Regions from separate parts of the Lentzea kristufekii genome, predicted to be linked through region 1. Evidence: riboswitches for the same ligand, from Rfam matches in the RefSeq annotation. Region 1 holds a riboswitch; each other region holds the start of a gene.
What was found. Region 1 has a riboswitch for cobalamin ahead of SK571_RS06620 (CbtB domain-containing protein). Riboswitches for the same ligand answer to the same signal wherever they lie in the genome.

Region 1 (9,520 bases):
AGGCGGAGTGGCTGGCGTCCGCCACGAAGCTGCTCGACGGCTACTTCGGCCTGGAGGACCCGCGGCGCCTGGAGCCGGAGTCGCGCGAGCTGCTGGTGGAGTCCGAGCTGCCGTCCGGTGTGCTGCTGCGCGGCTACATCGACCGGGTGGACGTGGCCCCGACGGGTGAGATCCGCGTCGTGGACTACAAGACCGGCGCCGCGCCCCGTCAGGTGGGCGAGGCGAAGGCGTTGTTCCAGATGAAGTTCTACGCCCTGGTGCTGTGGAAGCTGCGCGGCGTCGTCCCCCGCCAGCTGCGCCTGATGTACCTCGCCGACCGCCAGGCCCTCGCCTACACCCCGGACGAGTCCGAACTGGCCCGCTTCGAGCGCACCCTCGACGCGATCTGGCAGGCCATCATGCGGGCCGCGCCGACGGGCGACTTCCGCCCCAACCCGAGCCGCCTGTGCGACTACTGCGACCACAAGGCCTTCTGCCCGGCGTTCGACGGCACCCCGCCGCCCTACCCCGGCTGGCCGGAGCCGGACGACACCGAGCCGCTGCAGGACCGCGACTGATGCCGGCCTTCTACCTGCCGCTGGACGAGACCACGTTCCGCTCCACCGAGCACACCGTCGGCCCGTGGGGCCCGGACAGCCAGCACCTCGGCCCGCCCTCGGCGTTGCTGGTGCGGTCGCTGCTGGCACTGGGCAACCCGTCGTCGGCCTTGGCACGCGTCACTTTCGAGGTGCTCGGCCCCGTCCCGGTGGCCGACCTGACGGTGTCCACCTCGATCGAACGCCCGGGCCGCTCGGTCGAGCTGCTGGCGGCATCGCTGTCCCACGAAGGCCGCACCGTGCTCGCGGCACGGGCGTGGCGCATCGTCGACTCGGACACGACTTCGGTGGCGGGCGGCGAGGTTCCCGCGCTGGCACCGCCCGAGTCCGCCGTGCCGATGGAGATCCCCGAGCACTGGGGTGGCGGTTACCTGGCCGCCGTCGAGTGGCTTTCCGTGTCGGGCGGCATCTTCACACCGGGCGACGCACAGGTGTGGGCCCGCCCGCGCGTGGCCGTGGTCGAGGGTTCCGAGCCGTCACCGGAGGAACTGCTGTTCTCCGTGGTCGACTCGGCGAGCGGCGTCTCGTCCCGTGTGGACATTCGCAAGTGGTACGCCATCAACACGGACCTGACCGTGCACCTGCACCGCCGCCCCGTCGGCGAGTGGGTGGGGATGGACGCGCGGACGACCATCGGGCCGGACGGCGTCGGGCTCGCGACCAGCGTGGTGCACGACGTGGCCGGGCCGGTGGGCACGACGGCGCAGGCGCTGTTCGTCCGCGAACGCTGACACCCACGAGACGCGACTGGTCCGCGTCGCCCTGTCCGACAGAACAGGAAAGGGCGTAGCGTCAGCGGAACTGTGAAGAGGTTCGCGAACCGGCAGGAAGCGGGCCGCGCCCTCGCCGCGCGACTCGCGGACCTCCCGTGGCACGACCCGCTGGTCCTCGGTCTCCCGAGAGGCGGCGTCCCGGTGGCCAAGGAGATCGCACAACACCTCAACGCCGAACTGGACGTCGTAGTAGCACGCAAGATCGGCGCCCCCGGCCACCCCGAGTACGGCGTGGGCGCCGTCACCGCGGACAGCGAGCCCATCTACGACCCCGGGGTGCTCAGAGCCCTGAACCTCACCGAAGAGCAGCTGGGCCGCACCTGCGACGAAGAACGCGCCGAAGCCCAAAGGCGCACGGCCCTCTACCGCGGCGACAAACCGCTCACCATAAGGAACCGCGACGTCATCCTCGTGGACGACGGCCTGGCCACCGGCGTCACCGCCAGAGCAGCGCTCCACTGGATCGCCCAGCGCGAACCGAGGAGCGTCACCCTGGCCGTCCCGGTAGCCGCGCGAGAGTCCCTCGACACCTTCAGGACGAGAGTGATCGCCGTCCTCACGCCGAAGCGCTTCCAGGCCGTGAGCCGCTGGTACGAGAGCTTCGATCAGACCACGGACGAAGAGGTGCTCAACGCGCTCTCGAAGTGCGACACGACCGGGAACGGCGAGTAGAAGCGGTGCAGCAAGGCCGACCACCGCTCGTACGAAGGCCCCTGCCGGAAGCCGACGGTGTGCGACTCGACCGTGTCCCAGCGCACGAGCAGCAGGTAGCGCGACGGCGTCTCCAGGCAGCGCAGCAGTTCCAGGCCGCGGAAGCCCGGCGAGGCGGAGATCAGCTCCCGCGCCTCGCCGAACGCCCACTCGAACTCCTCGGCACCACCCGGCAGCACGTCCAGCAGGGCGTGCTCGGTGATCACAGCCGGCAGAACCTGATGTCCGAGGCCAGCACGGCCTTGGCGCCGATGGCGGCCAGCTCGTCCATCACCTTGTTCGCCTCCTTGCGCGACACCATCGCCCGCACGGCCGCCCAGTCCGGGTTGGCCAGCGGCGCGACGGTCGGTGACTCCAGGCCCGGGGTCAGCGCGATCGCGGCGTCGAGGAGGGAACGCGGGCAGTCGTAGTCGAGCATCAGGTACTGCTGCGCGAACACGACGCCCTGCAGACGGGCCGTCAGCTGCTTCTTGGCGGCCGTGAGCTCCGAGCCGTTGCGGTGGATCAGGACCGCCTCCGACTCGCAGATCGGCTCGCCGAACGCCACCAGGTCGTGCTGGCGCAGGGTGCGGCCGGAGCCCACCACGTCGGCGATCAGGTCGGCCACGCCCAGCTGGATCGAGATCTCCACGGCGCCGTCGAGGCGGATCACCTTGGCGGTGATGCCGCGGGCCTTGAGGTCGCGGCCCACGAGCTTCGGGTACGCCGTGGCGAGGCGCTTGCCCTCCAGGTCGGAGACCTTCCAGTCCGTGCCGCGGGGCCCGGCGTAGCGGAAGGTCGACGAGCCGAAGCCCAGCGCGAGCAACTCCTCGACGGAGGAGCCGTTGTCGTCGGCGCCCGAGTCGGCGGCCAGGTCCCGGCCGGTGATGCCGAGGTCGAGGTCGCCGGACGCCACGTAGATCGCGATGTCCTTGGGACGCAGGAAGAAGAACTCGACCTCGTTGTTGTTGTCGAGCACGGTCAGATCGCGCGGCTCGTGCCGCTGCCGGTACCCGGCCTCGGTGAGCATGGCGGAGGCGCGTTCAGCGAGCGCGCCCTTGTTCGGGACTGCAACGCGCAGCATGTGAAAGTCTTCCGTCAGAGGTACTTGTAGACGTCTTCGAGGGTGAGGCCACGGCCGAGCATGAGCACCTGGAGGCGGTAGAGCAGCTGCGAGATCTCTTCGGAGAGCTTCTCGTCGGACTCGTACTCGGCGGCGATCCAGACCTCGCCCGCCTCCTCCAGGACCTTCTTCCCCTGCGCATGGACCCCGGCCTCGAGCGCAGCGACGGTGCCGGAACCCTCCGGCTTGGTGGCGGCTCGTTCGGTCAGTTCAGCGAACAGGGAATCGAAGGTCTTCACGGCACGACATCCTCCCATCCCGCGGACCCCCGTCCACACCGCGGTCGCATCTGTCCCAGGCGGTGGACGTGATCTGTCCTGCAGAGACACTCGGTAGCGTGAACTTCGTGTCTGAGTTCGCCGAGGTACTCGAAGCGCTGCGCCGGGTGCGCGGAATCAATCCCTTCTTCGCCCTCGACGTGGGCCGCCCCGACGAATCCTGGTCGCCGGGAACGGCACTGCTGGAGGGCCCTGCGCTCAAGACCACGATCGATGCCATCGCGAACCGGTACAAAGCCGACGAACCGCGCGTGGCGGCGAGCCTGTTCTTCCTCAGCTACACGGCACGGCTGCTCAGCCCGCTCACGGCCGCGAACATCCCGATCGACGTCCGCCCGGAGAACCTGTGGTGGCAGCACCACCCGACGAACGGCCTGAGCGTCCGCATCGACCAGCCGCGGCTGGGCCCACAGGCCGCGGAAGCGCTCGAACCGGTGGTGGAGGCGATCCAGCGGGTCACCCCGGTGGCACGCGGACTGCTGTGGGGCAACGCCATGTCGAACATCGCGGGCGCGCTCAAAATGGTTGTTCGCGCACGGATGCTCACCGCCGAGGAAGCGGAAGAACGAGGCGAACGGCTCATGAGCGCGCCGCCGTTCGAACAGGCGGGAGAATTCATCACGTTCCCCGGCGAGGTCACGTTCCGGCGCAGGAGCTGTTGTCTTTACTACCGCGTCGCCGCAGGTGGGAAGTGCGGTGACTGTCCACTCGTGAAGTGAGGAACGCAACAACTCTTATGGCCGGTTGTGCTTAACGGGCCGATCAACTTACGGTGCACGCGCCGCAGTGACGGGAAGCCGGTGAAAATCCGGCGCGGTCCTCGCCACTGTGACCGGGAAGCGATCCCCGCCGAGCACGTCACTGGTCCCCGCCGGGACTGGGAAGACGCGGGGGCAGCGTTGATCCGGGAGTCAGGAGACCGGCTGCGGCGCCGCAAGGAGAGTTGACCTTCCACGAGGTATGGAGGAGCCCGTCATGACGAGCCCCGCAGCAAGCCTGTCCGCCGTCCGCGTGCCCAAATGGGCCTTCGCCGTGTCACTGCTCGGCCTGATCGTCACCTACCTGGTCCTGCAGGAGAACGGCCTCGCGCTCGGCGCGGGTTCCGAGATGCTGCACGAGTTCTTCCACGACGGGCGCCACGCGCTCGGCGTTCCGTGCCACTGATCCGATCCCGGATCAGGCACATGACGACGTACAGGTCTCTGGCGCTGCGCGGAGTCGCGGCCGGCGGTATCGCCGGTGTCGCGTCCGCGCTGGTGCAGCTCCTGGTGACCGAGATCCCGATTCGTGCCGCGCTCGCGGTCGAGGAGGCACGGGCACCCGCCGGTGAAGAAGCCGGCCACTCGCACGGTGGCGGCGACGAGCTGGTCGGCCGTGGCGCCCAGGTCGTGGGCGGCATGCTCGGCGTGGTGATCGTCGGCATCGCGGTGGGCCTGGTGTTCGCCACGGCCTACGCGCTGTCGAAGCGCTGGTTCACCGGCAGCACGCCGTTCAGCCGCAGCTTCGCGTTCGGTGCCGCGGTGTTCGGTGCCGTGGCACTGCTGCCGTGGCTCAAGTACCCCGCCAACCCGCCCGCCGTGGGCGACCCGACGACGGTGAACTACCGGACCGCGCTCTACCTCGGTGTGGTGGTGGCCGGTCTGGTGATCGTGTGGGCCGCCGGCTGGCTCGCCGAACAGCTGCGCGCACAGTCGCAGCCGGTGCGGACGACGGCCGTGCTCCTCGCGGTGGCCGCGGCCACCGCGGCGGTGCTGCTGGCGTTCCCCGCGCCGCCGGACACGATCCCCGCGGACATGCCGGTGAACGTGCTGTGGCAGTTCCGCCTCAGCTCGCTCGCCCAGCTCGCCACGCTCTACGTCGGCATCGGCGTGGTGTTCGGCCTGCTGATCGACCCGGCCACCCGCAGGGCCAAGGCCGCCGAGAAGGCCGCAGTCGCGTGACGGTGCGGTGGTGGCCGCAGCAGTGGCCACCACCGCACCACCGGCTAGAGAGCCTTCAGCACGTCGACGTCCACGCCCACGAGGGAGTCGCGGAAGATCCGCCGCTCCCCCGCCTCGACCTCGACGTCGCACGGCACGACCAGCACGGTGCACCCGGCGGCGACAGCCGCGGCCACCCCGGTGGGCGAGTCCTCGATCGCGACGCAGCGCGCCGGGTCCACGCCCAGCAGCCGGGCCGCCTTCAGGTACGGCTCGGGCAGCGGCTTGTTCAGCCCGTCCACCTCGTCACCGCACACGGTCACGTCGAACAGGTCCCGCCCGATCGTGTCCAGCGCGACCTCGGTCAGCGAGCGCTCGGTCGACGTCACCAGCGCCATCGGCACACCCGACGCGCGCACGGCCCGCAGGGCCTCCTGGGCGCCCGGACGCCACGGCAGACCGGCGCGGAACACCTCTTCGGTGCGGCGCGAGATCCACGCGGCGCCGTCGGCCATGTCGGCCTCGGTGGGCTCGATGCCGACGTCGGCGAACAGCAGGCGCATCGTGGTGGGCACGTTGCTGCCGACCATGCGTTCGCGGGTCTCCAGCGACAGGACGCCGCCGAGCTTCTCCGCGTACTCGTAGAGCGGGATGTCCCACAGCTTCTCGGAGTCCAGCAGCGTCCCGTCCATGTCCCACAGGACACCGTGAAGATCAGGCACAGCCAGGTCAGACATTGAAGTACTTCGCCTCCGGATGGTGCGCCACGAAGGCGTCGGTGGACTGTTCCGGGTGTAGCTGGAGTTCCTCGGACAGCGAGACCCCGATGCGCGACGGCTCCAGGAGCTCGACGATGCGCCGGCGGTCTTCCATGTCGGGGCAGGCGCCGTAGCCGAACGAGTAACGCGCACCCCGGTAGCCGAGTTTGAAGTACTCCTCGACGTCGGCCGGGTCCTCGGCGGCGACAGTGCCGCCCGTCGGCCACACGAGTTCCTCGCGGACCCGCTTGTGCCAGTACTCGGCCAGCGCCTCGGTGAGCTGGACCCCCAGTCCGTGGACTTCCAGGTACTCACGATACGCGTTCTTGGCGAACAGCTCGTTCGCGTGGTCGGCGATCGGCTGCCCCATCGTCACGAGGTGGAACGCGATCACGTCGACCTCGCCCGACTCCCGCGCACGCCAGAAATCGGACAGGCAGAGACGTCGATCCCTCTTCTGGCGCGGAAAGGTGAACCGGAAGCGCTCGGCGGAGTCCGCCGCCGGCTCCTCCAGGATCACCAGGTCCTCGCCGTCGGAGACGCACGGGAAGTAGCCGTAGACGACGGCGGCGTGGGCAAGAACACCTTCCGTGGCAAGGCGTTCCATCCAGTAGCGCAGGCGCGGGCGGCCCTCGGTCTCGACCAGCTCCTCGTAGGTCGGGCCGCCGCCGCGCGCGCCCTTCAGGCCCCACTGGCCCATGAACGTCGCACGCTCGTCCAGCAACGCCGAGTACTCCGCGACCGGGATGCCCCTCACGACCCGGCTTCCCCAGAACGGCGGAGCCGGGATCGGGTTGTCGACGGCCACGTCGGAGCGACCGGCCACGACTTCTTCTTCCCCCGCAGCCGCTTTGCGGGCCGCCGCGATGCGCAGCGACCGTTCGCGACGGGCCTTGCGCTCCAGAACCTTCGCCTGGGTCTCGGAATCCACCATCGGGGTCTCGCCGCGCTTGGCCGCCATGATCGCGTCCATCAGCCGCAGGCCCTCGAAGGCGTCACGGGCGTAGCGGACTTCGCCGAAGTACATCTCCGTCAGGTCGTTCTCGACGTACGCCCGTGTCAGGGCCGCGCCGCCCAGCAGCACCGGCCACCGCGCGGCGACACCCCGGGAGTTCATCTCCTCGAGGTTCTCCTTCATGATCACGGTCGACTTGACCAGCAGGCCGGACATGCCGATCGCGTCCGCGCGGTGCTCCTCCGCGGCCTCCAGGATCGTGTTGATCGGCTGCTTGATGCCGATGTTCACGACCTCGTAGCCGTTGTTGGACAGGATGATGTCGACGAGGTTCTTGCCGATGTCGTGGACGTCGCCCTTCACGGTGGCGAGCACGATCCGGCCCTTGCCACCGTCGTCGGACCGTTCCATGTGCGGTTCGAGGTGGGCGACGGCGGTCTTCATGACCTCGGCGGACTGCAGCACGAACGGCAGCTGCATCTGGCCGGAGCCGAACAGTTCGCCCACGGTCTTCATGCCGGCGAGCAACGTGTCGTTGATGATCTGCAACGCCGGGCGCTCGTCCAGCGCGGCGTCCAGGTCGGTCTCCAGGCCGTTGCGCTCGCCGTCGACGATCCGGCGCTGCAGGCGTTCGAACAACGGCAGCGCGGCCAGTTCCTCGGCGCGCGAAGCGGAGTTCGACTTCGTGGTGACGCCCTCGAACAGCTCCATGAGCTTCTGCAGCGGGTCGTAACCCTCGCGGCGGCGGTCGTAGACCAGGTCCAGCGCCACCGCGCGTTGCTCGTCGGGGATGCGCGCCATCGGCACGATCTTGGAGGCGTGCACGATCGCGGTGTCGAGGCCCGCCTGGACGCATTCGTGCAGGAACACGGAGTTCAGCACCTGGCGCGCGGCCGGGTTGAGTCCGAAGGAGACGTTCGACAGGCCCAGAGTCGTTTGCACGTCCGGATGACGGCGCTTGAGCTCGCGGATCGCCTCGATCGTCTCGACGGCGTCGCGGCGCACCTCCTCCTGGCCGGTGGAGATCGGGAACGTCAGGCAGTCGACGATGATGTCGTTGACCCGCATGCCCCAGTTCGTCGTCAGGTCCTCGATCAGCCGGGTGGCGACGCGGACCTTCCACTCGGCCGTGCGGGCCTGGCCCTCCTCGTCGATGCACAGCGCCACGACCGCCGCGCCGTGCTCGGAGACGAGCCGCATGATCTTCTGGAAGCGGGAGTCCGGGCCGTCGCCGTCCTCGTAGTTGACCGAGTTGACGGCACTGCGGCCGCCGAGGCACTCCAGACCGGCCTGCAGCACCGCCGGTTCGGTGGAGTCGAGCATGACCGGCAACGTCGACGCGGTGGCCAGCCGCGAGGCCAGGGCACGCATGTCCGCCTCGCCGTCGCGGCCGACGTAGTCGATGCAGAGGTCGATCAGGTGGGCACCCTCGCGCGTCTGGTCGCGCGCGATCTCGATGCAGTCCTCCCACTTCTCGGCGAGCATCGCCTCGCGGAACGCCTTGGAGCCGTTGGCGTTCGTGCGCTCACCGATCATCAGCACCGAAGCGTCCTGTTTGAACGGGACGGCCTGGTACAGAGAGGACACACCCGGCTCCGGTCGCGGCCGGCGCGACGACGGGCCGAGGTCGCGCACCGCGTCGGCCACCTGGCGCAGGTGCTCGGACGTCGTGCCGCAGCAGCCACCGACGAGCCGCGCGCCGAACTCGCGGACGAACCCCGCCAGCGCCTGGGCCAGTTCCTCCGGCGACAACGGGTAGACCGCGCCGTGGGGGCCCAGTTCGGGCAGTCCTGCGTTCGGCATCACCGACAACGGGATGCGCGCGTGCTTCGAGAGCGTCCGCAGGTGCTCGCTCATCTCGGCGGGACCGGTGGCGCAGTTCAGCCCGATCAGGTCGATGCCCAGCGGCTCCAGCGCGGTCAGCGCGGCGCCGATCTCCGAGCCGAGCAGCATCGTGCCGGTCGTCTCCACGGTCACCTGCGCGATGATCGGCACGAACCGGCCCTCGGCCGTCATCGCGCGCTTGGCACCGATGATGGACGCCTTGGTCTGCAGCAGGTCCTGCGAGGTCTCGACGATGATCGCGTCCACCCCGCCGACGAGCAGGCCCTTGCACTGCTCCTGGTAGGCGTCGCGCAACGTCGCATAAGGAGCGTGGCCGAGCGTCGGCAGCTTCGTGCCGGGACCGACGGACCCGAGCACGAACCGGGGGTTCCCGGACGTGGCGAACTCGTCCGCCACCTCCCTGGCCAGAGCGGCACCGCGCTCGGACAGGTGGAAGATCTGGTCCGGAATGTCGTACTCGGCCAGATTCGCGAGATTCGCACCGAAGGTGTTCGTTTCCACGGCATCGCAGCCGACTTCGAGATAACCGCGATGCACCGCCTTCACGACGTCCGGGCGGGTGACGTTCAGGATCTCGTTGCAG
Region 2 (9,520 bases), on a different contig from region 1:
ACCCAGGCCGGCAACCTCGACGGCTGCCAGCCGATCACCGAGGCCCTCGCGGGCAAGTTCGTGTGGCTCGAGTGGGACGACAACGACGCGACGCGCCGTTGTGGTTCCGGTGGCCGCACCAACAACGCGCAGGCCGCCGGTGCCGCGGGTGTGGTGCTTTCGTCCACCTTGAACAACTTCAACGCGGGCATCGCGGGCAACGCGACCATCCCGGTCTTCCAGTTCACGGGTGACACCACCAACCAGGTGCGCCCACTGTTGGACGCGGGCACGCTGACCGTTCGCCTGGCAGGCGTCCTGCGCACCACGGTGGCGACGTACGACCAGTCCATTTCGGACACTCCGAGCGCGTTCACCAGCCGTGGCACCCGCGGTCAGTCCATCAAGCCGGACGTCGCGGCCCCCGGTGACACGATCTCGTCGGCCGCCGTCGGTTCCGGTGACGACCGCATGGTCATCTCCGGCACGTCGATGGCGTCGCCGCACGTCGCGGGTATCGCCGCCCTGGTCCGCCAGGCGCACCCGGACTGGACGCTCGAGGAGGTCAAGGCCTCGATCATGAACACCGCCGGTGCGGACGTGAAGGAGAACGGCAAGACCTTCGCCCCCAACCGGGTCGGCACCGGCCGCGTGGACGGCAAGTCCGCGATCGACAACCAGGTCCTCGCCTACGTCGAGGAGGACAACGGTTACGTCAGCGCGAACTTCGGCGTCGTCGAGGTCTCCAAGCCGGTCTCGAAGTCCAAGACCATCAAGCTGGTCAACAAGTCCACGAAGCCCGTGGAGTACCAGGTCGGCTACACCGCGGCCACGACGATCCCCGGCGTGAGCTACGTGCTCTCGCAGGACAAGGTGAAGCTGAGCCCGCGCGGCATCGCGAAGGTCAGGGTCACCCTGAAGATCGACGACCCGAAGGCGCTGCGCAAGACGGTCGACCCGACGGTCGAGCCCAACCAGCTCGACGTGCCGCGCCAGTTCCTCGCGGACGCCTCCGGTCGCGTGACCTTCACGCCGACCTCCGGTGCCACGGTGCCGCTGCGCCTGTCGGTCTACTCGGCGCCGAAGCCGGTCGCGGACATCAAGACCGCGTCCAGCCTCAAGTTCCGCGGCAACGACAAGCAGGCCGTGCTGAACGTGTCCGGCAAGGGCATCGACCAGGGCACCGGTTCGCAGGCCTACCGCTCGCTGATCAGCGTCCTCGAGCTGCAGGCCCAGTCGCCGAAGCTGCGCGACTGCAAGCGCAACGTCACCGAGAACTGCGCGCTCAACGACACCGCCAAGGGCGGCGACCTCCGCTACGTCGGCGCTGCCTCCACGGCCCCGCTGGCCAAGGCGCAGGGCAAGCCCGAGGAGGCGCTGCTCGCGTTCGGTGTCGCGACCTGGGGCAACTGGTACAACCTGGGCAAGAACACCATTCCGTTCGTCGACATCGACACCAACGGTGACGGCACGGCGGACTTCGAGGTGTTCGCGACCCGCCTGACCGACACCGACCTGCTGGTCGCGTCCACCGTGGACCTGAAGACGGGCGAGACCGTCGACATCCAGGGCGTGAACGGCCTGTTCGGCGACGTCGACGCGAACGTCCAGGACACCAACGTCGTCGTCCTGCCGGTGCTGCTGAGCGCGCTGGGCATCGACGCGTCGAAGGACACGGCCCGCATCTCGTACGTCGTGGGCACCGGCGGCTACTACCCGGCGCCGGGCAACGCGAACAAGCTGATCGACGTGATCGACCGCAACCTGTCCTACGACCCGCTCAAGCCGGGCCTGTGGGTGCAGGGTGGCGGCGACGCGGCGCTCTCGTACCTCGCGAAGCCGGGCACCGCGCTCGTCGTCAACAAGGACGAGGCCTCGCTGAAGGCCGACAAGTCCGACGGCCTGCTGGTGCTCAACCACCACAACGCCAACGGTGACCGCGCGTCGGTCGTCCTGGTGAAGTCGGGTGGACGCGGCGCCTACTAGCGCCAGATCGGATGTTTCACGGGAGGCCCGGTTCCGTTGGGAACCGGGCCTCCCGGCACGTCACGGCCTGGAACTGCCTGCCGTCACCCCTTGACGCGACCCCGTTCCTGCGGTCGAGTGACACTCGAAAGTGGGATATGGGCCGTGTGGGTGTCCCGCAGTACGGGAGATAACACCCCGATGGGGTGTCCGGCATGCGGCGAGCACCCGCGATGCCGGTAGCCTTTCGCGAAGGAAAGTAGTCCCACCAATTGGGGACTGACACCTGGGAGGTGTGTGGATGCGGCTCGCAGTGATCCCAGGAGACGGGATCGGGCCCGAGGTCATCGCTGAGGCCCTGAAGGTCCTCGGTGAGGTCGTTCCGGCGGCCGAGATCACTCGCTACGACCTCGGCGCGGCGCGCTGGCACGCCACGGGAGAGTTGTTGCCCGAGTCGGTGCTGGGAGAGCTTCGCCAGCACGACGCGATCCTGCTCGGCGCGGTGGGCGACCCGTCGGTGCCGAGCGGAATTCTGGAGCGGGGCCTGCTTCTGAGGCTGCGCTTCGAACTCGACCACCACGTGAACCTCCGCCCGGCTCGTCTCTACCCCGGTGTCCGCAGCCCGCTCGCGGACCCGCCGGAGATCGACATGGTGGTGGTGCGCGAGGGCACCGAGGGCCCGTACGCGGGCAACGGCGGCCTGCTCCGCAAGGACACGCCGCACGAGATCGCCACCGAGGTCTCGCTGAACACCTCGTTCGGCGTCGAGCGCGTGGTCAGGGACGCCTTCGCGCGTGCCTCGAACCGGCAGCGCCGGCACCTGACCTTGGTGCACAAGACGAACGTCCTCACGCACGCCGGCTCGTTGTGGTCGCGCGTCGTGGAGGAGGTCTCGCTGCAGCACCCGGACGTCACCGTGGCCTACCAGCACGTGGACGCGGCGACCATTCACATGGTCACCGACCCGGGCCGTTACGACGTGATCGTCACCGACAACCTGTTCGGCGACATCCTGACCGACCTCGCCGCCGCCGTCACGGGTGGCATCGGCCTGGCCGCGTCGGGGAACATGGACGTGACCCGTCGCAACCCGTCGATGTTCGAGCCGGTGCACGGTTCGGCGCCGGACATCGCGGGCCAGGGCATCGCCGACCCGACGGCCGCCGTGCTGTCGGTCGCGTTGCTGCTCGATCACCTCGGCGAGCACGAGTCGGCGCGCCGGATCGAGGCCTCCGTGGCGTTCGATCTGGCCACGCGTGATCACCAGTCGCCGGGTCAGACCTACGCGATCGGTGACAGGCTCGCGGCTCTCGTGTCGTCGAACGTGCGCACGGGCTGAGTTCTGCCAGACGTTTTGAAGCCCCGGCCGGAATCCTCCGGCCGGGGCTTCGGCGTTCCGCGCGCTGCTCAGAGCTGGCCGTTGGCCTCACGCCACGCGCGTTCCTTCTGGATCCACTCGTTGTCCTGCGGGAACTCGTCGATGGACGGCACCCGGCGGATCTCGGTCTTGAACCCGGCACCCGTCATCGGCATGCGCTTGGCCCACTCGACCGCCTCCTCCTTCGAGGAGACGTTGAGCAGGTAGAAGCCGTTGAACAGCTCCTTGGTCTCGCCGTACGGGCCGTCCGTGACGACCGGGGGTTCGGCGGAGTAGTCGACGACGACGCCCTCGGACGCCTCGGAGAGGCCTTCCGCGGCCAGCAGGACACCGGCGCGGATCAGCTCCTCGTTGAACGCGCCGACCGTCTCCAGCATCTTGTCGAAGTCGAACTCGCCCATGTTCGCGTAGGCCTCGTCGGTGGCGCGCATGATCAGCATGTACTTCACGGTGTGGCTCCTCGCTCGGTGTCTTCCTCGCTGACGTCCACAGGTCGAACGGGCCCCGCACTGGATCGACATCACACCCGCAAAATTTCCGAACTTCCTGTTTCCGCAGGTAGGGTCGCCTCAGTCGTGCGTGGGGGAAGTCCGGTCGAAGTCCGGCGCTGACCCGCAACGGTAGGCCTCCTCGTGAGGACGAGCCCGAATACCCGCACACGGCCGGCCTGTGTTTCCGATTCCGCCGTGGACTGCGGGAAGGACCAAGTGATCTCCAAGATCAGCGCGCTCGTCGGCGTGCTCGCCGTCAGCCTCGTCGCGGGCGTCGCGCTCGGCCCCGTCTCCGTTCCGTTCGACCTCACGATCGACCTCCTGTGGGCGGCGCTGACCGGCGGCACGATCCCCGCCGACCTCGCCGGGCAGTACCACATCGTCTGGAACATCCGGCTTCCCCGCGTCCTGCTGGCCGCGGTCGTGGGCGCGGGTCTGAGCACGGTCGGCGTGGCGATCCAGGCGATGGTCCGCAACGCGCTCGCCGACCCTTACGTGCTCGGCATCTCGTCGGGCGCGAGCGTGGGCGCGACGGCCGTGGCGACCCTCGGCGTCCTGTCCGGTCTCGGCGTCTACGCGCTGTCGGTGGGGGCGTTCCTGACCGGCCTCGGCGCCACCGCACTGGTCTACATCACCGCACGCACGAGCCGAGGGCTCACACCGTTGCGGCTGGTGCTGACTGGAACGGCGCTGGCGTACGGGTTCTCCGCCGTGGCGATGCTGCTGGTGTTCCAGGCACCGCGCGGTGAGGCGGCGCGGGCCGCGATGTTCTGGCTGCTCGGCAGCCTCGGCGGGGCGAACTGGCAGTCGCTGCCCGTCGCCGCCGTGGTGACCGCGGCCGGCATCGTCTACCTGGCGACCAAGGCGCGGCAGCTCAACGCGATGGCGATGGGCGACGAGACCGCGACCACGCTCGGCGTGGCGGTGAACCGGTTCCGCACGCACCTGTTCATCGTCACCGCCGCTATGACCGGAGTGCTGGTGGCGGTCAGCGGGGCCGTCGGGTTCGTCGGGCTGATGCTGCCGCACCTGACGCGCATGGTCGTGGGCGCCGACCACCGCAAGGTGCTCGCCCTCGCACCGCTGGCCGGAGCCTCGTTCCTGGTCTGGGTCGACGTGGCCGCGCGGATGCTCGCGGCGCCCGAGGAACTGCCGCTCGGCGTCATCACCGCCGCACTCGGCGTGCCGTGCTTCATCTTCCTGATGCGCCGCAGGTCCTACGTCTTCGGAGGCCGCTGATGCGGGTCGAGCTCACCGGCGTCACCGTCCGGGACATCGTCTCCGGCATCACGCTGCAGGCCTCCGGTGAGGTCGTCGGCATCGTCGGCCCCAACGGCAGTGGCAAGTCCACGACGTTGCGCTGCGTGTACCGGGCGTTGAAGCCGGACGCGGGCACCGTCCTGCTCGACGGCGAGAACGTCCACAAGCGACACGGCGTCGCCCGCGACCTGGCCGCGCTCACGCAGGAGTCGCAGGTCGAGTTCGACTTCACGGTCGCCGAGGTCGTGGAGATGGGCCGCCTGCCGCACGACCGCGATCCCGCCCGTGACGCACGGGTCGTTTCCGAAGCGCTGGCGACGGTGGACGTCTCGCATCTCGCCTCGCGGAGCTTCCTCAGCCTCTCCGGCGGCGAACGCCAGCGCGTGCTCATCGCCCGCGCGCTGGCCCAGGAACCGCGCGTCCTCGTGCTGGACGAGCCGACGAACCACCTCGACATCCGCCACCAGCTCGACGTCCTGGGGCTCGCGCGCGGGCTGGGCGTCACCGTGCTGACGGTCCTGCACGACCTGAACCTCGCCGCCTCCTACTGCGACCGCCTGTACGTCCTCGACGAGGGCCGCGTGGTCGCGTCCGGCACACCGGCCGAAGTGCTGGTCCCCGAACTGATCGCCAAGGTCTTCCACGTCACCGCGCACGTCGTCACCCACCCCACATCGGGAGTTCCCCAGCTCCTGTTCGACCAGGAGGTCACCCCTTGAGAACCGTCGTCTGCGCCGTCCTGCTGCTGGTCTCCGGCTGCGGTGCCACGGTGGCCCAGGACACCTCCGCGTCCGACCCCGTGACGATCACGAACTGCGGCGAGCAGGTCACGTTCGACAAGATCCCGTCCAAAGTGGTCACGAACGACACCGGCATCACCGAGCTGATGTTCGCGCTGGGCCTGAAGGACCGGATGGCGGGCTACGTCGTGTCCGGTACCGACACCGTCGACGTGCGCACCTCGCCCTGGAAGGCCGACTTCGAGAGCGTGAAGCACCTGTCCGACAAGGTCTCCAAGGAGGTCGTGCAGGGCGCGAACGCGGACCTGGTCTTCGCCGGCTGGAACTACGGGTTCAGCGAGAGCACCGGCTTCACCCCGGACGCGTTGAAGGCGCTGGGGATCGGGACGTACCAGCTGACCGAGGCCTGCCGCAACGGTGTCGGGCAGCAGCGGGGGATCATGCCCGCGTTGGACGCGTTGTACACGGACCTGCGCAACCTCGGGAAGATCTTCCGGGTCGAGGCCAAGGCCGAGGAGCTCGTGAAGACCTATCAGGAGCAGATCGCGAACGCGGGCCGGCTGATGGCCGGGAAGCCGCGGCCGAAGGTGTTCCTCTACGACAGCGGGCAGGACCAGCCGTTCACGTCCGGCAAGAACGCGGCGCCGCAGGACATCATCTCGAAGGCCGGTGGCGACAACATCTTCGGCGACCTGAACGACAGCTGGACCACGGTCAACTGGGAGACCGTGGTCCAGCGCAATCCCGAGGTCGTGCTCATCGTGGACTACGCGGACGGGCAGGCGAACACCCCGGAGCAGAAGCAGGCGTTTCTGGAGGGGTTCGCGCCTTTGTCCAACTCGCCCGCGGTCAAGGGGAAGCGGTTCTTCTCGCTGCCGTACGCGGCGTTGGTCGAGTCTCCGCGCAACGCGGCTTCGATCGAGGCGTTCGCGAAGTTCCTGGCCGGGGTCTGAGTCGCGGGCCGGGCTGGTGGTCGAGTTGCTGGAGAGTGGTCGCGTTCCAGCTGTCGCGTTGCGAGAGTGGTCCGTCAGGTCGTGACGAAGTGCGGGGGTGCACCGCTACCCAGCGCCCTAGGTTCGAACGGCTCGCTCCGCATCGCCACGCCAGGACTCGTACGTGCTTGCCTTGAGTTGGGGGGCGGCGGTTGGCACCGCGCGGGTTGACTTGCGGTGGCGGGCACCGGTTCCAGCCGAAGGGGCCGCCTGCCGTGCGTGCCGTCACCTTGCGAAGGTGGCGTCACAGGGGTGAACCCGTGACCAGATAGTGGGAGATTTCCTCCCGTCGCTTGGTACGCCGTGCCGAGCTGTGGCAGCATCCGGGACATGGCTCAGCACACCGCCATCATTATCGACGAGCGCGTCGGGTAGTTGCCGCCCCTGGCACCCGACGCGCAGACCTCTCGCATCCGCGGGGGGTCTTTTTGTTTGCCCGGATGAGGAGATGACCCCGATGGCCGGCCCGACCGACGCATTCCACGTCTACGACACGACGCTGCGCGATGGCGCACAACGTGAGGGCATTTCGTACTCCGTCACGGACAAGCTCGCGGTCGCGCGGCTGCTGGACGGGCTCGGCGTCGGGTTCATCGAGGGCGGCTGGCCCGGCGCCATGCCCAAGGACACGGAGTTCTTCGCTCGTGCGGCGGCCGGTGATCTGGAGTTGAAGCACGCCAAGCTGGTCGCGTTCGGGGCGACGCGCAAGGCCGGGGTCAAGGTCGAGGAAGACCCGCAGGTCAAGGCACTCCTCGATTCCCAGGCGCCGGTGGTGACGCTGGTGGCCAAGTCGGACCTGCGGCACATTGAACGGGCGCTGCGCACGGACTCCGGAGAGAACCTGAAGATGGTGCGCGACACCGTCCGGTTCCTGAAGGACCACGGAAGGCGCGTTTTTCTCGACGCCGAGCACTTCTTCGACGGCTACGCGTTCTCGCCGGACACGAGTCTGCGCGTGCTGGAGTCCGCTGTGGAGGGTGGCGCGGACGTCGTCGTGCTGTGCGACACGAACGGCGGGCAGTTGCCGCTGGGGCTTGCGGAGACGGTCGCGGAGGTCGTCGCGAAGACCGGTTTCCGAGTAGGAATCCACTGCCAGGACGACACGTCCTGCGCGGTGGCGAACACCCTCGCGGCCGTTCAGGCGGGCGCGACGCACGTTCAGTGCACCGCCAATGGTTATGGCGAGCGAGCAGGCAATGCGGACCTGTTCGCCGTCGTGGGAAACCTCGTGACCAAGCTCGGCATGGAGGTGCTCCCGATCGGGGCACTGGCCGAGCTCACCCGTGTCTCCCATGCGTTGGCCGAGATCGCGAACATCGCACCCGACACCCACCAGGCCTATGTCGGGTCGTCAGCATTCGCTCACAAGGCGGGTCTGCACGCGAGCGCGATCAAGGTGGATCCGGAGCTGTACAACCACATCGATCCGGACACCGTCGGCAACGACATGCGGGTGCTGGTCACCGAGATGGCCGGTCGGGCGAGCATCGAACTCAAGGGACGTGAGTTCGGGCTCGACCTGGCCGGCCGGGGGACCGAGGTCGGCAGCGCGTTGAAGCGCGTCAAGGAACTGGAGGCGAAGGGCTGGTCGTTCGAGGCCGCCGACGCCTCCATGGAGCTCCTGCTGCGCTCCGAGCTGTCCGAACTGGACACTCCTCCGTTCACGCTGGAGTCCTACCGGGTCGTGCTCGATCACCGGTCGGACGGCGAGATCGTGTCCGAAGCCACGGTCAAGGTGCACGTGGCGGGGGAGCGGGTCATCGCGACCGCCGAGGGCATCGGGCCCGTGCACGCCCTGGACGCGGCGCTGCGCAAGGCGTTGTTGCCGCACCTGTCCTGGTTGGACACAGTGGAACTGGCCGACTACAAGGTGCGCATCCTCACCGAGCATCCCGGTACGGACGCCGTGACACGCGTGCTGGTGGAGTCCACGGACGGCGAGCGCGAGTGGACGACAGTGGGTGTGCACGGGAACATCGTCGAGGCCTCCTGGCTGGCGCTGTGCGACGCGCTGGTGCACAAGTCCATGAGGTCAGGCTGACCTCGTAAACTGGGGCTGTGCGCATCGCCCGAATTGCTCATCCCGCAGGCGTGGCCTTCGTCGCCGTCCAAGGCGACGAGGCCGCGGAAATCGCCGAACACCCCTTCGGCACGCCCACGTTCACCGGCCGGAAGTGGCCGTTGGCGGACGTGAGGCTGCTCGCCCCCATCCTGCCCACCAAGATCATTGGTGTGGGCCGGAACTACGCCGACCACGCGAAGGAACTCGGCAACGAGGTTCCCGCGGAGCCGTTGCTGTTCTTCAAGCCCAACACCTCGGTGGTCGGCCCGAACGTCGAGATCAAGTTGCCGGCCGTGTCCGAGCGCGTCGACTTCGAGGGCGAGCTGGCGGTCATCATCGGCCAGCCGTGCCGCGACGTGCCGAAGGCCAAGGCCGCCGGTGTGATCATGGGCTACACGATCGCCAACGACGTCACGGCTCGCGACCTGCAGAAGAAGGACGTGCAGTTCACGCGTGCCAAGGGTTTTGACACGTTCTGCCCGTTGGGTCCGTTCATCGAGACCGAGTTCGACCCCTCCGACGTCCGCGTCGTCACCGAAGTTGACGGGGAAGTCAAACAAGACGGACGTACTTCGTTGATGGTGCACGACATTCCGTCACTCGTGGAGTACGTCTCCGGCATCATGACGCTGCTGCCGGGCGACCTGATCCTG
Region 3 (9,520 bases), on a different contig from region 1:
CCAGGAAGAGGTGGCGCTCGCCCGCGTCTGGGGCGCGCCGAGAGCGTTGGGCATGGCGTTGCGCGCGGAAGGCAGGGTGACCGCGGGAGCGGCCGGGCGGACGTTGCTGGAGGAGGCCGTGCGGGTGCTGCGCGCCTCCCCCGCCCGCCTGGAGCTGGCACGCGCGCTGGTAGACCTCGGCGTCGTGGTGCGCCGCCAGGGCGACACCGTGTTCGCGCGCACGTGCCTGCGTGACGCCGTCGACCTGGCGCAGAAGTGCGGATCGGCCGCGATGGCCGCGCGGGCCTACTCCGAACTGGTGGCGACGAGCGCCGGACCTAGGCGGATGCGGCAGACCGGGCCGACCGCGCTCACCCCGACGGAGCACCAGGTGGCGGAACTGGCGGCGCGGGGCCGTTCGGACGACGAGATCGCATCGACGCTGCTCATGGCCCCGACGGCGGTAGAAGGCGTGCTGTCGGGGATCTATCGCAAGTTGGGCGTGTCCGGCCGTTTGCAGCTGGCGGATGCTCTGTTCGTGGACTAGTTCGGACCCATTCGGCCGATAGTTCCGATTGCGACGTTCGGCCTATCGTCCTGCGCATGGCGAGCGACTTTCAGCGCAGCAAGGTGGTCCTGGTCTTCGGGGCCATGGACGTCACGGGTGACGGATACCTGACCGAGGAGGACTTCCGGCTCCTCGCCGCGCGCTGGGCCGGCCTGCGCGGCAGCGACGACAGGCTGCTGTCCCAGGTGATGCTGAGCTGGTGGACGACCCTGCAGTCGGCCGCGGGCGGTGCGGACAGGGTGACGCTGGACGACGTGCTGAACGTCGTCGACGTGCTACCGGACAACATCGAGCCGGTTCTCGGGACGGCGGACGCGATGTTCGGTGCCGTGGACGCGGACGGCGACGACTACGTGGCCGAGGCCGAGTACCGGATGATGGTCGAGGCCTGGCTCGGGCGCGAGGCCGCGACCGACTTCACCGTGCTGGACCTCGATGGTGACGGCAGGCTGTCGCGCGCCGAGTTCGCCACGCTGTGGGCCGAGTTCTGGGCGGGTGACAACGCGAACGCCGCCGGCTCCTACGTGTTCGGGCCCGTTCAGGCCGCGTGAACGAGGGCGAAGAACTCCTGGCGTGACGCGGGATCGTTCCGCAGCACGCCCTTCAACGCCGACGTGACCGCGCGGGATCCGCTGACCCGCACGCCTCTGTGCGCCATGCACAGGTGCTCGGCCTCGATCACGACACCGACCCCCAAGGGCTGCAACTGGTCCTGCAGCCAGTCGGCGACCTGCTTTGTGAGCCGTTCCTGCACCTGGAGGTCCCGCGCGAACATCTCCACGACGCGCGCGAGCTTCGACAGGCCCAGGATCCGTTCGCCCGGCAGGTATCCGACGTGCGCGACGCCGTGGAACGGCAGCATGTGGTGCTCGCACAACGACTGCACGGGGATGCTGCGCGCGAGCACGAGCTCGTCGTAGCCCTCGTCGTTGGGGAACGTCGTCATGGTGAAGGCGCGCGGGGTCAGCATCTCCGCGTACGCCTCGGCGACACGGCGCGGGGTGTCGGCGAGATGCACCGAGTACGGGTCCTTGCCCAGCGCCTTGAGCAGGTCCGTGACCGCCTGCTGTGCCGCTTCGACGTCCATGCCGCCACGGTAAGGTCGCTCGCCGAATTTAGTCAACAGGAGTAGTTTTTAGAGATGGCCGACCCCGTCGCCGCCGTAGCGGCCCTCGACGAACCGAACCGCCGCAGGCTCTACGACTTCGTGGTGCGCCAAACCGCTCCCATCAGCAAGGACGAGGCGGCGCAGGCCGTCGAACTGCCCCGCACGACGGCCGCGTTCCACCTCGACAAGCTCGTCGACATGGGCCTTCTCACAGTGGTGCACCAGCGGCGGAACGGGCGCAGCGGACCGGGGGCCGGTCGGCCGGCGAAGCTCTACCGGCGTTCGGAGGAGCAGATCGAGGTGTCGCTGCCCGACCGCCGGTACGAGGCCGCGAGCCATCTGCTCACGGACGCGTTGGTGGAAGCCGAGAGCACGGGTGAACCGGCCCGCGAGATCCTCCACCGGCGCGCCTACGAGTGGGGCGCGGACCTGGCGGCGCAGGCCTCGGGCGGCGTGACGGATGCGTTGGCGGACTTCGGTTTCGAACCGAGGGAGGACGGCGGCTCGATCCTGCTGGGCAACTGCCCGTTCCACAGCCTGGCGCACCGGCACACGCAGCTGGTGTGCGGGATGAACCTGTGCCTGGTCAGCGGTCTGCTGGACGGGATCGGGGCGAGCGGTGCGTCCGCCCGCCTCGATCCGTCACCGGGTCACTGCTGCGTCCGGCTCGATCAGGCGCCGTCCTCCAGGTCGCCCTCGGTCTCCAGGTAGGCCGCCCGCAGCGCGTCCAAAGTGGACTCCTCCGGGTGCTCCCACATCTTGCGCTCGGCTGCCTCCAGCAGACGCTCGGCGATGCCGTGCAACGCCCACGGGTTCGACGTCTGCAGGAACTTCCGGGTCTCCGGGTCGAGCACGTAGCTCTCGGTCAGCTTCTCGTACATCCAGTCCGCGACGACGCCGGTCGTGGCGTCGTAGCCGAACAGGTACTCGACCGTCGCCTGCAGCTCGAACGCACCCTTGTACCCGTGGTTGCGCATCGCGCCGATCCAGCGCGGGTTCACCACGCGGGCCCGGAAGATCCGCGAGGTCTCCTCGGTCAGCGTGCGCGTGCGGACGGCCTCGGGGCGCGTGCTGTCACCGACGTACGCGGCGGGTGCCTTGCCCGTCAGCGCCTTCACCATCGTGACCATGCCGCCGTGGTACTGGAAGTAGTCGTCCGAGTCGGCGATGTCGTGCTCGCGGGTGTCGATGTTCTTGGCCGCCACCGCGATCCGCCGGTACGCCGACTCCATGTCCGCCCGAGCCGCCACACCGTCGACCCCGCGGCCGTAGGCGTAGCCGCCCCACACCGCGTAGACCTCGGCGATGTCGGACGAGTCGCGCCAGTTGCGGCTGTCGATCAACGGCAGCACGCCCGCGCCGTACGCGCCCGGCTTGGAACCGAAGACGCGCAACGTGGCCCGGCGCTGGTCGCCGTGCTCCTCCAGGTCCTTGAGCATGTGCGCCCGCACGAAGTTGTGCTCCGCGGGCTCGTCCAGCGCGGCCACCAGCTGCACGGCATCGTCCAACATGGACACCACGTGCGGGAACGCGTCGCGGAAGAAACCGGAGATCCGGACGGTGACGTCGATGCGCGGCCGCTCCAGCTCCTCCAGCGGAATGACTTCGAGACCCGTGACGCGGCGCGACTGGTCGTCCCACACCGGCCGGACGCCGAGCAGCGAGAACACCTCGGCGATGTCGTCGCCGGCGGTGCGCATCGCGGACGTGCCCCAGACCGACAGACCCACCGACGGCGGCCACTCGCCGTCGTTCTCGGAGCGGTAGCGCTCCAGCAGCGAGTCGGCCATCGCCTGGCCGGTCTCCCACGCCAGGCGCGACGGGATGGCCTTCGGGTCGACCGAGTAGAAGTTGCGGCCGGTCGGCAGCACGTTCACCAGGCCGCGCAACGGAGAACCGGACGGGCCGGCCGGGATGTAGCCGCCGTCCAGCGCGTGCAGGACGTTCGTCATCTCGTCCGTGGTGCGCGCGAGCCGGGGCACGACCTCGTCCGCCGCGAACTCCAGGATCTTCCGCACGTCCTCGGACTCGTGCAGACCCGCCGCGGCGGAACGGTCCCAGCCCGCGTCCTCCATCGCCTGGACGAGCACGCGAGCCTGTTCTTCCACGGCGTCGACGTCCTCGCGGCCCGTGGTGGTGAGGCCGAGTGCCTCGCGCAAGCCGGGCAGCGCGGCGACCTGACCGCCCCACATCTGCCGTGCCTGCAACATCGCCAGCACGAGGTTGACGCGGACGCTGCCGGTCGGTGCCTCGCCGAGGACGTGCAGGCCGTCACGGATCTGGACGTCCTTGACCTCGCACAGCCAGCCGTCGACGTGCAGGATGAACTCGTCGAACTCCGCGTCGTGGGGCCGGTCGTCGAGTCCCAGGTCGTGGTCGAGCTTCGCGGCCTTGATCAGCGTCCAGATCTGCGCGCGGATCGCCGGCACCTTGGCCGGGTCCATCGCGGAGATGTTCCCGTACTCGTCCAGCAACTGCTCCAGGCGCGCGATGTCGCCGTAGCTGTCGGCGCGGGCCATCGGCGGCACGAGGTGGTCGACCAGCGTGGCGTGCGCGCGCCGCTTCGCCTGCGTGCCCTCGCCGGGGTCGTTGACGAGGAACGGGTAGATCAGCGGCAGGTCGCCGAGCGCGGCGTCCGTGCCGCAGGACGCCGACATGCCGACCGTCTTGCCCGGCAACCACTCCAGGTTGCCGTGCTTGCCGACGTGCACGACGGCGTCGGCACCGAAGTTGGACTCGATCCACCGGTACGCGGCCAGGTAGTGGTGCGACGGCGGCAGGTCGGGGTCGTGGTAGATCGCGATCGGGTTCTCGCCGAACCCGCGCGGCGGCTGGACGATCACCGCGACGTTGCCGGACCGCAGCGCGGCCAGCACGATCTCGCCGTCCTTCGACTTCGAGAAGTCGACGAACAACGAGCCCGGCGCCTCGCCCCAGTGCTCGCGCATCGACTCGCGGAACTCGTCGGGCAGCGTCTCGTGGAACTCGCGGTAGTCGGCCGCCGCGATGCGGATCGGGTTGCTCTCGAACTGCTCCTGCGTCAGCCAGTCGGCGTCCTGCCCACCGGCCGCGATCAGCGCGTGGATCAGCTTGTCGCCGTCGAGCTCCTGCACGCCCGGCAGCTCGTCACCGATGTCGTAACCGTGCTCCTGCATGGCCTTCAGCAGCCGGACGGTCGACGCGGGCGTGTCGAGCCCGACCGCGTTGCCGATGCGGGAGTGCTTCGTCGGGTAGGCCGACAGCATCACGACGACCTTGCGGTCGGCGACCGGGATGTGGCGGAGACGGCCGTGCCGGACCGCGATGCCCGCGACGCGCAGCGCCCGTTCCGGGTCGGCGACGTAGACCGTGAGGCCGTCGGCGTCGATCTCCTTGAAGGAGAACGGAACCGTGATGATCCGGCCGTCGAACTCGGGGATCGCGACCTGGGTCGCGGTGTCCAAAGGAGACAGTCCGTCGTCGTTGGAGTCCCAGGACTCGCGGCTCGACGTGAGGCACAGGCCCTGCAGGATCGGCACGTCGAGCGCGGCCAGCGCACCGACGTCCCACGCTTCGTCGTCGCCACCGGCGGACGCCTTGGCGGGGTTCGTGCCGCCGGCCGCGAGCACCGTCACGACCAGCGCGTCGGCCTGGCGCAGCGTGTCGAGCAGCTCGGGTTCGGCGGTGCGCAGCGAGGAGCAGTAGACCGGCAGCGGCCTGCCGCCCTTGGCCTCGATCGCATCGCACAGGGCGTGCACGAAGGCCGTGTTCCCGGCGACGTGGTGCGCGCGGTAGTAGAGCACCGCGACCGTCGGGCCCTCTTCCGGCCGGGTCTCCCGTTCCAGCACACCCCACGAGGGAGTGGCGGCGGGGGCCTCGAAGCCGTGGCCGGTCAGCAGCACGGTGTCGGACAGGAACTTGTGCAGCTCGGTGAGGTTCGCCGGGCCGCCGTGCGCGAGGTAGAGGTGCGCCTCCGCGCAGACGCCACCGGGCACCGTGGAGAGCTCCATCAGCGCCGCGTCGGGCTGCTGCTCACCGCCGAGCACCACCACGGGCAGGCCCCCGGCCAGCAGCCAGTCGAGGCCCTCCTCCCACATCCGGCGACCGCCGAGGATGCGCACGAGGACGAGCTCGACGCCGTCGACCAGCGCGGGCAGGTCGTCGACGGTGAGCCGGGCGGGGTTGCCGAGCCGGTACTCGGCTCCGCTCGCACGCGCCGACAGCAGGTCGGTGTCGGAGGTCGACAGCAGCAGGATCACGCAGGCTCCATCCCTCGTGGGGTCCTCGCCCCAAAGTGCGGGTGACTGGCGAAGCGGAGTTCCTGACTCCCAGCGGTGTTCGCTGGTCACAGTGGCGGGACCGCGCCGGATTCACACCGGCTTCCTCCTGCGCTTCGTCGTTCGGGCTCACCCTAACCGGCGGGTTACAGTCCGACCTATGCGTAGTCACCCGGACGCCTGCCCCGGCGCCGTCGAGCTGCACGCCGCGGCCGACGGCGGGCTGGCGCGCATCCGGGTGCCTGGCGGCACTCTTTCCGCTGCTCAGTGGGATGCCGTCCGTCTTGCCGCCGCCGAACTGGGCACCGGTTCGATCGAGCTGACCTCGCGGGCGAACCTCCAGATCAGGGGGCTCGCGGACGGGGTGGAGCTGGGCGAGCGGATGCGTGCGGCGGGCCTGCTGCCCTCCTGGTCGCACGAGCGCATCCGCAACATCATCGCGGCGCCCATGGACGACAACCAGGCCCTGGTCGACGCGCTGGACGCGGCGCTGTGCGCGGACCCCGGACTGGCCTCGCTACCAGGGCGTTTCCTGGTCACGGTCGGCGCTTCGGTGAGCGGACTGGGCGGCGACCTCGGGCTCGCCGGGGACGTGCTCCTGCTCGCCGGTACCGATACAGGTGTCCGCGTGTCCGACCCGGTCGACGCCGTCGTGACCGCCGCCCGCCTGTTCCAGTCGATGCGCGGACCCGCCTGGCGCCTGTCCGAAGTGGACGACGGTGTGCGAAAGATCACCGCTCACTTCGGCGCCACCGACGCCCCTCGCTTCACCCCGGTTGTGACTCCTGTCGCACCTTCACCGTTGACCCCGGGAGTTCCGCTGGGCCGGCTCGACGCCCGCCGGCTGCCCGGCGTCCCCCTCCGCCTGACCCCGTGGCGCAGCCTGGTCGTGCCCGCCGGCACCGACGTCACCGGCCTGATCACCGACCCCGCCTCCCCCTGGCACGGCGTCAGCGCCTGCACCGGCCGCCCCGGCTGCGCGAAGTCGCTCTCCGACGTGCGGGCAGATGTGCGCGCTTGGGTCGATGCGCCCGCGCAGACCCATGCGCCTGCACAGGCCGATGCGTCGCACCACACACACGCGCCAGGCCGGGTACCCCCAATTTCAATTCCAGGGAGCAGGTCCGACAGGCCCGGCGCGGTGCACTGGTCGGGCTGTGCCCGCCGGTGCGGCCGTCCCGCCGGCGATGTGATCGAGTTCGTCGCGACCGGCGACGGCTACGAGGAGATCCGTTGACGCAGTACATCAAGGACGGGGCGGAGATCTACCGCCAGTCCTTCGCCACCATTCGCGCGGAGTCGGACCTCACCAGGTTCCCCGGCGACGTCGCGAAAGTCGTCGTCCGCATGATCCACGCGTGCGGCATGACCGACCTGCCGGACGACGTCGCGTTCTCCCCGAACGTCGTGCGCGACGCCCGCGCGGCGTTGCGGGCGGGCGCCCCGATCCTGTGCGACGCCAACATGGTCGCGTCCGGCGTGACCCGCCGCCGCCTGCCGAAGGACAACGAGGTCCTCTGCTACCTCCAGGATCCGCGCACCCCCGCGCGGGCGCAGGAGATCGGCAACACGCGCAGTGCCGCCGCCCTTGAGCTGCTCGCGGACCGGTTCGACGGCGCGGTGATCGCGATCGGCAACGCCCCCACCGCGTTGTTCCACCTCCTCGACCTGATCGCCGCCGGAGCACCGCGACCCGCCGCGGTCCTGGGCATCCCGGTCGGGTTCATCGGGGCGGCGGAGTCCAAGGAAGCTTTGGCCGCAACGGATCTGGAGCACCTCGTGGTGCGCGGCCGACGCGGCGGCAGTGCCATGACGGCGGCGGCCATCAACGCGATCGCGAGCGAGGAAGAATGACGGGCAAGCTCTACGGCGTCGGCCTGGGTCCCGGCGACCCGGAACTCGTGACGGTCAAGGCCGCGCGACTCATCAGCGAGGCCGACGTGGTGGCGTTCCACAGCGCCCGGCACGGCAAGTCGGTCGCCAAGACCATCGCGGCGCCGTACTTCCGTAGCCGAAATGATCCGAATCCGCAGATCATGGAACAGCTCGTCTACCCGGTCACGACCGAGTACACGGACGACTACCAGGGCGAGATCGACGCCTTCTACGAGGAGGCCGCCGGCAAGCTGGCCGCGCACCTCGACGCCGGACGCGACGTCGTCGTCCTGGCGGCGGGAGACCCGTTCTTCTACGGCTCCTACATGCACATGCACAAGCGCCTGGCCGACCGCTACGAGTGGGAGGTCGTCCCTGGCGTGACGTCCGTGAGCGGCGCGTCCGCCGTCCTCGGCACCCCGCTGGTGGAACGCGACGAGGTGCTCACGATCCTGCCCGGCACGCTGCCGCCCGCCGAGCTCGCGGCCCGCCTCGCCGACACCGACTGCGCCGCGATCCTCAAGCTGGGCCGCACTTTCGGCAACGTCCGCGAGGCGCTGGAGACGGCCGGCCGGCTCGACGGCGCCTGGTACGTCGAACGCGCCACGACCGGCCGTCAGAAGATGGCGCCGCTGGCCGACGTCGACCCCGCGACCGTGCCGTACTTCTCCATCGCCGTGCTGCCCAGCCAGTCCCGGCCGGCGAAGCCGAAGGGCGAGGTCGTCGTCATCGGCCTCGGTCCCGGAGACCGCGCGTGGCTCACGCCGGAGGCCCGCCAGGAACTCGAAGCCGCCGACGAGCTGGTCGGCTACAGCACCTACCTCAACCGGGTTCCCGAACGCCCCGGCCAGAAGCGGCACTCCTCGCACAACCAGGTCGAGTCCGAACGCGCGGCCTTCGCCCTGGACCTCGCTCGCAAGGGCTCACGGGTCGCGGTCGTGTCGTCGGGCGATCCGGGTGTCTTCGCGATGGCCACCGCCGTGCTGGAGGTCGCCGCGGAGTCCCCGGACGTGCCGGTCCGCATTCTCCCCGGCGTCACGGCGGCGAACGCCGTGGCGGCCAAGGCGGGTGCGCCGCTCGGCCACGACTACGCGGTGATCTCGTTGAGCGACAGGCTCAAGCCGTGGGACGTCATCGCCGAACGCCTGGAAGCCACCGCCAAGGCCGACCTGGTCGTCGCGATCTACAACCCGGCGTCCAAAGCTCGCACGCACCAGGTGGCGGACATGCGCGACCTGCTGCTCAAGCACCGCGGCCCGGACACCCCGATCGTCGTCGGACGCGACGTCGGCGGCCCGGAGGAGGAGATCCGCGTCCTCACGCTCGGCGCCCTCGACCCGGCGACGATCGACATGCGCTGCCTGCTGATCATCGGCTCGTCTCAGACGATCGTGACGCCCCAGGGCGTCGTCTTCACGCCCCGGCGGTACCCAACCACCTGACGGCGGCATCGACGTCGGCCACCGTGTCCGCAGGTGGGAGCGGTGGCCGGCGCACGATCACGACAGGCACACCGAGCTGACGCGCGGCTTCGAGCTTGGCCGACGTCATCGAGCCGCCGCTGTCCTTGGTGACGAGCACGTCGATCTCGCGCGACCGCATCAGCTCCAGTTCACCGTCCACGGTGAACGGACCGCGCGACAGCAGAACCTCGATGCGTTGTGGCATGGGCGGTTCCGGAGGTTCGACCATCCGCGCCAGGAACCACTGCGGGCACTCGGCGAACTCCGCGAG

Region 2: another riboswitch for cobalamin. It lies ahead of SK571_RS03465 (FecCD family ABC transporter permease); the one in region 1 lies ahead of SK571_RS06620 (CbtB domain-containing protein).
Region 3: another riboswitch for cobalamin. It lies ahead of cobN (cobaltochelatase subunit CobN); the one in region 1 lies ahead of SK571_RS06620 (CbtB domain-containing protein).

The regions. Positions count from the first base shown of each region.
Region 1 is NZ_JAXAVV010000002.1:645,890-655,409, reverse strand. Features, by position in the region: gene SK571_RS06655 (RecB family exonuclease) at 1-557, shown strand, start outside; gene SK571_RS06650 (thioesterase family protein) at 557-1,327, shown strand; gene SK571_RS06645 (phosphoribosyltransferase) at 1,400-2,041, shown strand; gene SK571_RS06640 (antibiotic biosynthesis monooxygenase family protein) at 1,975-2,286, opposite strand; gene hisG (ATP phosphoribosyltransferase) at 2,283-3,143, opposite strand; gene SK571_RS06630 (phosphoribosyl-ATP diphosphatase) at 3,158-3,421, opposite strand; gene SK571_RS06625 ((2Fe-2S)-binding protein) at 3,520-4,179, shown strand; cobalamin riboswitch at 4,228-4,402, shown strand; gene SK571_RS06620 (CbtB domain-containing protein) at 4,436-4,624, shown strand; gene SK571_RS06615 (CbtA family protein) at 4,645-5,400, shown strand; gene SK571_RS06610 (HAD family hydrolase) at 5,445-6,071, opposite strand; gene metH (methionine synthase) at 6,109-9,520, opposite strand, start outside.
Region 2 is NZ_JAXAVV010000001.1:698,215-707,734, reverse strand. Features, by position in the region: gene SK571_RS03480 (S8 family serine peptidase) at 1-1,965, shown strand, start outside; gene SK571_RS03475 (3-isopropylmalate dehydrogenase) at 2,246-3,283, shown strand; gene SK571_RS03470 (YciI family protein) at 3,352-3,771, opposite strand; cobalamin riboswitch at 3,867-3,995, shown strand; gene SK571_RS03465 (FecCD family ABC transporter permease) at 4,030-5,052, shown strand; gene SK571_RS03460 (ABC transporter ATP-binding protein) at 5,052-5,792, shown strand; gene SK571_RS03455 (ABC transporter substrate-binding protein) at 5,789-6,766, shown strand; gene cimA (citramalate synthase) at 7,263-8,846, shown strand; gene SK571_RS03445 (fumarylacetoacetate hydrolase family protein) at 8,864-9,520, shown strand, end outside.
Region 3 is NZ_JAXAVV010000014.1:89,049-98,568, forward strand. Features, by position in the region: gene SK571_RS27230 (AAA family ATPase) at 1-526, shown strand, start outside; gene SK571_RS27235 (EF-hand domain-containing protein) at 583-1,098, shown strand; gene folE (GTP cyclohydrolase I FolE) at 1,086-1,634, opposite strand; gene SK571_RS27245 (helix-turn-helix transcriptional regulator) at 1,689-2,366, shown strand; gene cobN (cobaltochelatase subunit CobN) at 2,327-5,893, opposite strand; cobalamin riboswitch at 5,929-6,063, opposite strand; gene SK571_RS27255 (hypothetical protein) at 6,072-7,148, shown strand; gene SK571_RS27260 (precorrin-8X methylmutase) at 7,145-7,765, shown strand; gene SK571_RS27265 (precorrin-2 C(20)-methyltransferase) at 7,762-9,228, shown strand; gene SK571_RS27270 (cobalt-precorrin-6A reductase) at 9,200-9,520, opposite strand, start outside.